DNA from 3 places in the Leisingera sp. S232 genome. Region 1 is predicted to be linked to each of the others. Evidence: riboswitches for the same ligand, from Rfam matches in the RefSeq annotation. Region 1 holds a riboswitch; each other region holds the start of a gene.
What was found. A riboswitch is a leader RNA that binds a small molecule or an ion and turns the genes downstream of it on or off. The one in region 1 is predicted to bind cobalamin.
Positions count from the first base shown of each region.

Region 2: it holds a riboswitch for cobalamin, as region 1 does, so the genes downstream of both, ACP151_RS18135 (aromatic ring-hydroxylating oxygenase subunit alpha) here and ACP151_RS09535 (ABC transporter substrate-binding protein) in region 1, are expected to answer to the same signal.
Region 3: it holds a riboswitch for cobalamin, as region 1 does, so the genes downstream of both, ACP151_RS06930 (DUF1636 family protein) here and ACP151_RS09535 (ABC transporter substrate-binding protein) in region 1, are expected to answer to the same signal.

Region 1 is NZ_JBNAFX010000011.1:87,552-90,799, forward strand. It holds gene ACP151_RS09530 (FecCD family ABC transporter permease) at 1-621, opposite strand, end outside; gene ACP151_RS09535 (ABC transporter substrate-binding protein) at 618-1,628, opposite strand; cobalamin riboswitch at 1,770-1,960, opposite strand; gene ACP151_RS09540 (chemotaxis protein CheW) at 2,187-3,248, opposite strand, start outside.
Region 2 is NZ_JBNAFX010000038.1:21,030-24,277, reverse strand. It holds gene ACP151_RS18145 (hypothetical protein) at 1-247, shown strand, start outside; gene ACP151_RS18140 (DUF1523 family protein) at 258-902, shown strand; cobalamin riboswitch at 1,136-1,334, shown strand; gene ACP151_RS18135 (aromatic ring-hydroxylating oxygenase subunit alpha) at 1,442-2,677, shown strand; gene ACP151_RS18130 (2Fe-2S iron-sulfur cluster-binding protein) at 2,682-3,248, shown strand, end outside.
Region 3 is NZ_JBNAFX010000006.1:128,423-131,670, reverse strand. It holds gene glpD (glycerol-3-phosphate dehydrogenase) at 1-527, shown strand, start outside; gene cobO (cob(I)yrinic acid a,c-diamide adenosyltransferase) at 753-1,388, opposite strand; cobalamin riboswitch at 1,441-1,645, shown strand; gene ACP151_RS06930 (DUF1636 family protein) at 1,743-2,153, shown strand; gene cobW (cobalamin biosynthesis protein CobW) at 2,156-3,190, shown strand.

The sequences.
Region 1 (3,248 bases):
CCAGCGAACGCCGCTGAGGTTGCCCATAAGCCAGAACATGATGCCGCGCGCCTGATCGGCATTGGCGGATTTGGCAATGATGAAAGCCGTGAGTGCATTGAACAGCTGTGAACCTGCGATGCCTGCCAGGATAATCTGAGCCGCCGCGGCGCGGCTGCTCCCTGCCCCTGCGGCCCGCGCCAGAATGGCAACAAATCCGAAGGCAAGAAGTGCCCCGTTGAAAGCCCCGAAAGAGAGGGACAGGGCGCCGCCGCCAAGACCCGCGATCGTCACGGCAACCGCTCCCGTTGACGCCCCTGCCGAAATTCCAAGGATATAAGGGTCTGCCAGCGCGTTGCGCAGCAAAGCCTGCAGCACCACACCGGAGACGGCCAAGGCCGCACCGCAGGCCGCAGCCACCAGCGCGCGCGGCAGCCGGTAGCTCCAGATAATGCCCTGGTCCACCGGATCCACCGGCAGGCCTGCCCCGGCCAGCTTGTTGGCAATAACAGACAGCACAAGATCAGGCGCAAGCGGGGTTTCCCCGATCATTGCGCCTGCCAGAACCGCCGCAGCCAGCACCGGCAGCGCCAGGCAAGCGCCCCGGACACCCTGCCAGGCCAGTGCGGCGGCTGCGCTCATGCGCCGTTGCCGATCGCGCTGAGTTCGGCGGCCAGATCCTCCAGCGCCGGGATGGCGCGGATGGTGGCGTCCATGGCCTGGGCGTCCATCACCACGATATGACCGTTCTTCACAGCCTCCATCTGGCTGGCAACTGGGTCATTGTTCAGGAACTCCAGTTTCTTCTGATAGTCGTCCGCAGCGAAACGGCGACGGTCCATGCGGGCAATCACGATCACCGTAGGGTTGGCCTTGGCAATAGTTTCCCAGCCAACGGTCGGCCATTCCTCGTCGGTCTCGATGACATTTTTCAGGCCCAGCTGCTGCATCATGTAGCCCGGCGCGCCCTTCTGCCCGGCCACAAACGGATCGCTTTCCATTTCCGGAGAGGAGAACCAGAACACGGCAGACGCATCCGTAAGCGCAACCTCTTGCGCCTTTGCAACCGCTGCGGCTTCGCGCGCCTTGTAGTCGGCAACCAGCTCTGCACCTTTTTCAGCCTCGCCAAAGATCGCCGCCAGCTCCTCGATGCCCTGATAGAGGCTATCGGTGGTGAACATCTGCGTTCGGGTGCCGTCGCCGCCGGTGGTATTGTCCTTGCCAACGCAATCAGCGGGCATCACATAGGTCGGAATGCCAAGGTCGTGGAACTGTTCACGCTTGGCCACCACGCCTTCTGGGCCGACATGCCATTCGTATTGCGCCGCAACCAGGCCCGGACGTTTGGCGACCACGCTTTCAAAACTTGGGTCGTTGTCGGCCAGTCGGTCGATCTTGGCGTTTACCTCCGCGTATTCCGGCAGCACGTCATTGAACCAAACCGAAGTGCCCAGAACCTTGTCGCCCAACCCGAGGGCGAAAAGCACCTCTGTAGCGGCCTGGCCGACCGTTACAGAAGACGAAACTGGCGCCTCGAAGGTGACAGTTTCGCCGCAGTTTTGCAGAGTCAGCGGGAAGTTTTCATCCGCAGTTGCAGCCTGTGCGGCAGCAATGAAAAATAGGCCCATCAGGCCGGAACGTAGATACATGATTTCGATCTCCATGTGTCAATGACCGGAGAACGGGTGAAAGGGCATTGACCGGTAAAACTGAGGGTCCAGCCCTCGCATTGCGGCACCTGGAACGGAGCAGCATCTTACCGGCAACCTCCCCGGACAACCCCGTCCGGTGTGCTTCAGTTTTCACCGGCAGGTCTCCTGACTGGCGTGTCATTGCCTGCGCCGTCTTCCCGGGTTTCCAGACCCAGTGACATCCTGGCACAGCACTCTCCGCCTACAGTTGCGGGGGCAGTTCCGTTTAGCACCCAAGGTGCCGCGGCTTCCCTCTTAGCCCTTTCGGGACCGGCAAAACGCGCGTAGCGCATCGCCTTTGCTGCGGCAAGAAAAAGTTCTTCGGGGCCATCAAAATCTTCCGTCTCCCGGTCGGTTTCATCCGGTAGAACACCTAAAGAATGGCATGTCCAACACGGGCTGCGATGCCCCCACCGCCCTGGGCAGCGACCGGCGCGGGACCTGCCCTGGCACCGGTCTGCGGCGTCTGCTTTGCTGGCTCTGCGCTTTGATCCGCGGCTTGGCCGTGAGCCGCTGTTATGCGGCGTGGAAACAGCGGTCCACCAGCGCCTTGGTATCCAGAATCATTATCGTTTCGAAGACACCGTCCGAGTTGGAGTGCTGCAAGCAGCCGGTAACATCCTCCGAGATGCTTTTGGAAGTACTTTGCTGATCCATGGATTTCAACTCAACGACACGGTTTTCAGTGGTGATGATTATCTCATCGACCGTGTCCACCAGAATGCCGAACTTCTGCTGACCGTGCTTGAATATCAGCACCTTTTGATTGCGCCCTGGCGCCGGTGGCAGACCATACAGAAGCCGGGGGTTAAACAATGTGATCAACTCGCCGCGCAAATTCAGGATGCCCTCGACAAAGCTCAGGGAAAACGGTGGCTCAAGCAGCTCCTGTGGCCGATTGATCACTTCGCTGACATGTGACGTGTCGAGAGCAAATTTCCTGTCAAAAGTGAACTTGATGAAGGTTCGACGCTTGGCCCGCGCCTCCAGTTCAGCGACCTCATCATCCACCTCTTCAGGCGGGAACACTTCCTGACAGGATTTTGCCGCAGCCAGAAAGCTCGGCTCTGTCGAAAGTTTCGCCGGGTCCAGCATCATCACGATCTGATCGTTCTTATCAAGCAGGCACCCATCCACCAGATCGCCGCGCGGCAGAGCCAGTTTTGCAAATGGCAGGATCTCGTCCTTGAAATACGGCAGAATGCTGTCAATCGAGAACACCATAAGCCCGACCGGTCCCTCTGCGGTTTCGATCACCAGCATCCGCCGGTCCTTTGGCACAGTGGCCCCAAGGGTAAACTTTGCTTCATCGCCCATGAAACCACGGAAATCTATGATGGGCAGAATAACGCCACGCAGGTTCGTGGTGCCAATTACGTTCCCCCCTGTCAGCAACGATTGCTCCAGCTTGGGAACTGTTCTGACTTCTTTCACGTAGCGAAGATCAACTGCGCAGGTCGTGTGCCCGGTTTGGAAAGACACACAGGCAAGCTTCTTGCCCCGACTTTGTTTTACGGTCTCCCTACCGGAGGTATTGTCTGCTCTCGGCAATTGCTCCAGGTTCAGCAATTCGTGCGG
Region 2 (3,248 bases), on a different contig from region 1:
CGCCCTGATCCTTTTGGTGGTGCTGACCGTGATCTACGGCGCGGTCTCGCTTTACTCGCGCGAGATGCGGCGGCTAAAGCTCAAGCGGCACTGGAAAGAGAGGGGGTTGACCGGCGACCGCGCGGCCTTCATCCAGCGGGGGCTGAAACAATACGACACCTCGTTCCGGCGCAAGCTGATCCTCTTGGTCTATATCATCCCGCTGGGGGCGCTGGCGCTCCTGATCTACGTCATTAACTTCATGTGAGGTCTATCCCATGCGTTTCATCAAATGGGCTTTCCTGATTTCTTTCTGGGTGCTGCTTGGCGCCTTCCTGCACTACACGCTGCCGCAATATGACGTGGTGCGCATCGTCAACACCTATGAAGAACGGCAGGAGCTGAACGACTGGACACGCATTTTCTGGTCCAAGCCGGACGACCAGTCGGCCACGCTGCTGAACCGCGATGTGCAGTTCATTCAAGGTGTGCGGCCGAATGGCGACCCGATCGTCTACCGCAACGAGGATACCGGCTGGAACTGGCCGCCCTATTTCAAATTCGACACGGCGAACCTTTATACGGATGCCAATGACGCGGTCTCGACCAAGGACGCGCCAGAGTGGGTGTCCGTCATGCACTACGGCTGGCGCAACCAGTTCCTGTCGATTTTCCCCAACGCGGTGACAATCAAGCCTGTGGCGGGGCCGGACGACAAGCCGACCAATTGGTTCACGATCATCTTCCTGGTGCTGCTGGCGGCGCTATTGTGGGCGATCTATGTGCGCTGGCGCCGGTTCCGTCAGGCCCGGATCGATCCGATGATCGAAAGCGCCGAGGACAGTCTTTATGCGGCGGGCGATGCGATTGCCGAACGCAAGGGCCGGTTCCGCCGCTGGCTGGATACCTGGAAATCGAAATGAGCAAGGGCCGCCGCTGAGGCGGCCTTTTTCTTGGCTGCGCAGTTAAACTCTCGAATCGATTCGGATGCGTTTTCTGCGTAATCGCATGAAAGATAAGGGCTTGCCGCAAACAGACCGGCGAGTGCCGGTTTGAGATTCCGGACATTTCCGACCCGCTCGGCATAGCAAACATGCATGTCTTTTTCCGGTTTTTGCGGGTCGGATTTGTCTCCGCTTGCGGCGCGCGAATAAGGCACTTTCCGTATCAGCAAGGTGCCGCCTTTCGGGGCGGAGAATTGGGAAGCTGGTGAAACTCCGGCACTGCCCCCGCAACGGTGACCCCGGGCAAGGCATGGCAATGACCACTGAAGCCGCGGCTTCGGGAAGGTGCCAGGCCCCGCCGCCAAGCGGCCCCGGGACAGTCCGGAAACCAGCCTTGTCCCGAAAACGTCAACCGCGGGCGGCGGCAGGGCGATTGCAGGCGCGTGGTCTGCAATCTCTCTTTCTATGCCTGCACCCTAGCCAAGACGCCGCGGGGATGCGGCAAAGGAGAGAAGCAGATGCTTCACGACAGCGAAATTCTGGCCAAACTGGTGGCCCGTCAGAAAAACTATTCCCTGGAGCAGGCGTTCTATACCGATCCGGGCGTGCTGGATCTGGACATGCGTCAGATCTTCTACCGCGAATGGCTGTTCGCCATTCCCGCCTGCGAGGTTCCCAAGGCCGGCAACTTCGTGACCCATCAGGTCGGCGCCTACAACGTCATCATCGTGCGCGGCACCGACGGCGAAGTGCGCGCTTTCCACAACGCCTGCCGCCACCGCGGCTCGGTTGTCTGCAAGGCGAAAAAGGGCAATTCGCCCAAGCTGGTCTGCCCCTACCACCAGTGGACCTATGAACTGGACGGCTCGCTGTTGTGGGCGCGCGACATGGGGCCGGACTTTGACGCTTCCAAGCATGGGCTGAAGCCTGTGCACTGCCGCGACCTGGCCGGGCTGATCTATATCTGCCTGGCGGATGAGGCGCCGGATTTCGATGCCTTTGCCGCCGTGGCCCGCCCCTATCTGGAGCCCCATGACCTGGGCAATGCCAAGATCGCCTATGAAAGCTCGATCATCGAGGAAGGCAACTGGAAGCTGGTCTGGGAGAACAACCGCGAGTGCTATCACTGCGGCGGCAATCACCCGTCGCTGTGCCGGACCTTCCCGGAAGATCCGTCCGTAACCGGTGTTGAGGGCGGCGTGACCCCGCCGCATCTGCAAAAGCATTTCGACCGGATCGAGGCGGCGGGCGTGCCGGCCCAGTTCCAGATCGACGCGCGCGGCCAGTACCGCTTGGCGCGGATGCCGCTGAACGAAGGCGCGGAAAGCTATACCATGGACGGCAAGGCCGCTGTGGCCAGGAAACTGGGCCGGGTGCCCTTTGCTGATGCAGGCACGCTCTTGAAATTCCACTACCCGACCACCTGGAACCACTTCCTGCCGGATCACTCACTGGTGTTCCGGGTGACCCCGATCAGCCCGACCAAAACGGAAGTCACCACCAAATGGCTGGTGCATAAGGATGCGATTGAAGGGCAGGATTATGACCTGAAGCGCCTGACCGAGGTCTGGATCGCCACCAATGACGAGGACCGCATCGTGGTCGAGGACAATCAGCGCGGCATCAACACGCCTGCCTATGAACCCGGCCCCTATTCAGAAGTGCAGGAGAGCGGCGTCATTCAGTTCTCCAACTGGTATGCCGACCATCTGACCCGCGCGCTGACCGGGCGCCACCTGATCGCGGCGGAGTAAGCGCATGGGACTGCAGGCCAATTTCGAAACTCTGGACGAAACCCTTGCGTGGAAGGACGACGAGATGCTGGAATGCGTCTCGGTTGTGCCGGAGGCGCCGAACACTGCCACCTTCAGCTTCCGCGCGCCCTCAGGCGCGTGGTTCAAATACCAGCCGGGCCAGTTCCTGACGCTGGAACTGCCGGTGCCGCAGGAGACTGTCTGGCGGACCTACACCATTAGCTCGTCGCCCTCGCGACCCTTGTCGATCTCGGTGACAGTGAAGGCGCAAGCCGACAGCATCGGCACCCGCTGGATGCTGGATCACCTGAAACCGGGCATGTTCCTCAGGGCCTCCGGTCCGGCAGGTGTCTTCACTCTGCCCAAGCGTCCGAACGGCAAATTCCTGTTCATCTCGGCAGGCTCCGGCATCACGCCCAGCCTGTCGATGACCCAGTATCTGTTCGACCGCGGCCAGTCGCCCGACATCTGCTTTATCAACTGCGCCAAGCGCCCCAGCGAGATCATCGCCCGTCAGCAGCTGGAAAGCATGGCGTCGCGGGTGCCGGGGCTAAAGCTGAACTTCGTGGTG
Region 3 (3,248 bases), on a different contig from region 1:
CCGCAGCGACTCGCGAATATGTTCTGACACTGGATCAGGCGCAGGCACCGCTGCTGAATGTCTTCGGCGGCAAGATCACCACCTACCGCAAGCTGGCCGAGGCGGCACTTGCAAAGATCGGCAAAGTGTTCCCGCAATTGCCTGCGGACTGGACGGCAGGTGCTGCCCTGCCCGGTGGCGACTTCGCGGTGGCAGATGTAGACAAGCTGCGCAGCGCGCTGGCGGTGGAGTATCCATTCCTCACCCCCTACTGGACCCGCCGCCTGATCCGCGCCTACGGCACCGAGTCCTGGGACGTGCTGGGCACAGCCAAATCCGCAGAGGACCTGGGCCGGAACTTCGGCGCGACCATCACCGCGCGGGAACTGGATTGGGCCATTGCCCGCGAATGGGTACGCTCCGGCGAAGATTACCTGTGGCGGCGCACCAAACTAGGCCTGCGGCTGGATGATGCACAGCGCGCGGCGGTCGATACCTACATCAGCGAGAAGACCGCCCGCACGGCATCATCAGCCCGCCCCCGATGACAGTCCGGACATCATAGACCGAGGCACTCCCGCCCCTTTTCAATGAATCAGAGATTCCCTGAAAAGCGTTGGGGGGGGGGGGGGGGGGGGGGGGGGGGGGGGGGGGGGGGGGGGGGGGGGGGGGGGGGGGGGGGGGGGGGCGGGCCCCCCCCCCCCCGCCCCCCGGCGATTTGCAAAGCAAAGCGCAAAACCTCAGGCCTGCTCAAGATTGCGATCTGAAAGGGGTTAGAACTCCACCCCTTTCTGCGCCTTCACCCCTGCACGGAACGGGTGCTTGATCTGGCCCATCTCAGTCACCAGATCCGCGATCTCGATCAGCTCTTCCTTGGCGTTCCGGCCTGTCAGCACCACATGCGTCATCGGCGGCTTCTGCTCCACCAGAAACTCCAGCACCTCATCCAGGTCCAGATACTCATAGCGCAGCGCGATATTGATCTCGTCGAGCAAAACCATGGTGTTTTTCTCGTCCAGGATCATCTCCTTGGCCTTCTCCCAGCCTTTTTGCGCGGCAGCGATGTCGCGGGCCTTGTCCTGGGTTTCCCAGGTAAAGCCTTCCCCCATCGCATAGAACTGACACAGATCGCTGAAGTTTTCCTCGATCAGCGTCCGTTCGCCAGTTTGCCAGGCGCCCTTGATGAACTGCACCACCGCAGATGGCATCCCATGGGCAATACAGCGCATAATCATGCCAAAGCCGGACGAAGACTTACCCTTGCCCGGCCCGGTATGGACGATGATCAGGCCTTTCTCGCCCTCCTTGGTTTTCATCATCCGGTCGCGCGCGGCCTTCTTCTTGGCCATTTTGGACGCGTGACGGGCGGCTTCATCCTCCGAGATGCCGGTTTCAGACTTTTCACTCATGGTGTGCTCCAGCTGTTTGCCCCCATGTCTTGACAAAGAAGCCCGCCATAGCGCAAGGGGGGTCAGCTGGTTCCTGTGAAAACAGGCGAAGAGGGAATGTGAAGGCCTGCCAAGGCTCAAGCACAGCCGCCCCCGCGACCGTGACCGGATGAGGCCGCCATGCCACTGGGAGAACACCCGGGAAGGCAGGATAGCCAGCAAGGCCCCGCGCCTTGGCATCCGCAAGCCGGGAGACCTGCCAGCGACGATGAGATCAACGGGCAGACGGGGTGTTCTGCAACCGGTTGAGGAGCTGGCACGAGACAGCTCCTTTCTGGCCATCCCACAAGCCCAGCCGCGACAGGAGACGCGAAGATGGCTGACGAAATGGCGGACAATGCTGCCCGCACCCCGGGACCGGTCACCCTGACCGTATGCCTGACCTGCCGGAACGAAGGTGCCGACCCCGAGGCGACCCGCCCGGGCACCCTGCTGCATGATGCACTGAAAGAGGCCGGCATGCCCGAGGGCGTGACCCTCCGCGGCGTCAAATGCCTGTCGGCCTGCTCGCGCAGCTGCACCGTGCTGCTGACCGGCGGCGAGGAACGCTGGAGCTACGTCTACGGCGACATGGACCCGGACGTGCATATCCCAGAGATTCTCGCAGGCACCGCCGCCTATGCTGCCACCGCCGACGGCCTTGTGCCCTGGCGCGAGCGCCCCACAGCTTTCCGCAAACAATCCGTTGCCCGCATCCCGCCGGCCGCCTTCCCTTCCGAGGAGTAATCATGAGCGATCTCAACAAGATCCCCGTCACCGTCATCACCGGCTTTCTCGGCGCGGGCAAAACCACGCTGATCCGCCATCTGATGCAGAACCCGCAAGGCAAACGGCTGGCTGTTGTGGTGAATGAATTCGGCACCGCCGGCGTCGACGGCGACATCCTGAAATCCTGCGCCGATGAAAACTGCCCGGCGGAAAACATCATGGAACTGGCCAACGGCTGCATCTGCTGCACCGTGGCCGATGACTTCATCCCCACCATCGAACAGCTGATGGAGCTGCCGGAAAAACCCGACCACATCGTGATCGAAACCTCTGGCCTCGCCCTGCCCAAGCCGCTGCTGAAGGCCTTCGACTGGCCCGCGATCCGTTCGCGCATCACAGTCGACGGCGTGATTGCGCTGGCCGATGCCGAAGCAGTTGCCAAGGGCCAGTTCGCCCCCGATCTGGACGCCGTGCAGGCCCAGCGCGAAGCGGATGACAGCATCGACCATGAAACCCCGCTCAGCGAAGTCTTCGAAGACCAGATTTCCTGCGCCGACATCGTGCTTCTGTCCAAGGCCGACCTGGCCGGAGACGCAGGCGTCGAAAAAGCCCGCACAGTGATCGAGGCCGAAGCCCCCCGCAAGCTGCCGATCCTGCCGATGAGCGAAGGTGTGATTGACCCGCGCATTATCCTGGGTCTGGAAGCGGCCGCCGAAGACGACCTCGACGCCCGCCCCAGCCATCACGACGGCCATCACGACCACGAACACGACGATTTTGAAAGCATCGTTGTCGAAATGGGCGAAGTATCCGATCCGGAATCGCTGCAGAATGCCATCGTGAAACTCGCCCGCGAACGCAATATCCTGCGCGTCAAAGGCTATGTCGCGGTGGAGGGAAAACCGATGCGGATGCTGGTTCAGGCCGTGGGTGAGCGCCTGCGCGCGCAATATGATCAGCCCTGGGGCGCGCAGCCGCGCAAGACTGCCCTGGTGGTTATCGCCGAGCATGACGATATCGACGAACAGGCGATCCGCGCCGAGCTGGGGGCCTAAGCTGATGCCCCTGACCCGTAACCTTCATGAGCGGAAAGGATCGCGCCCGTTCCGGGGT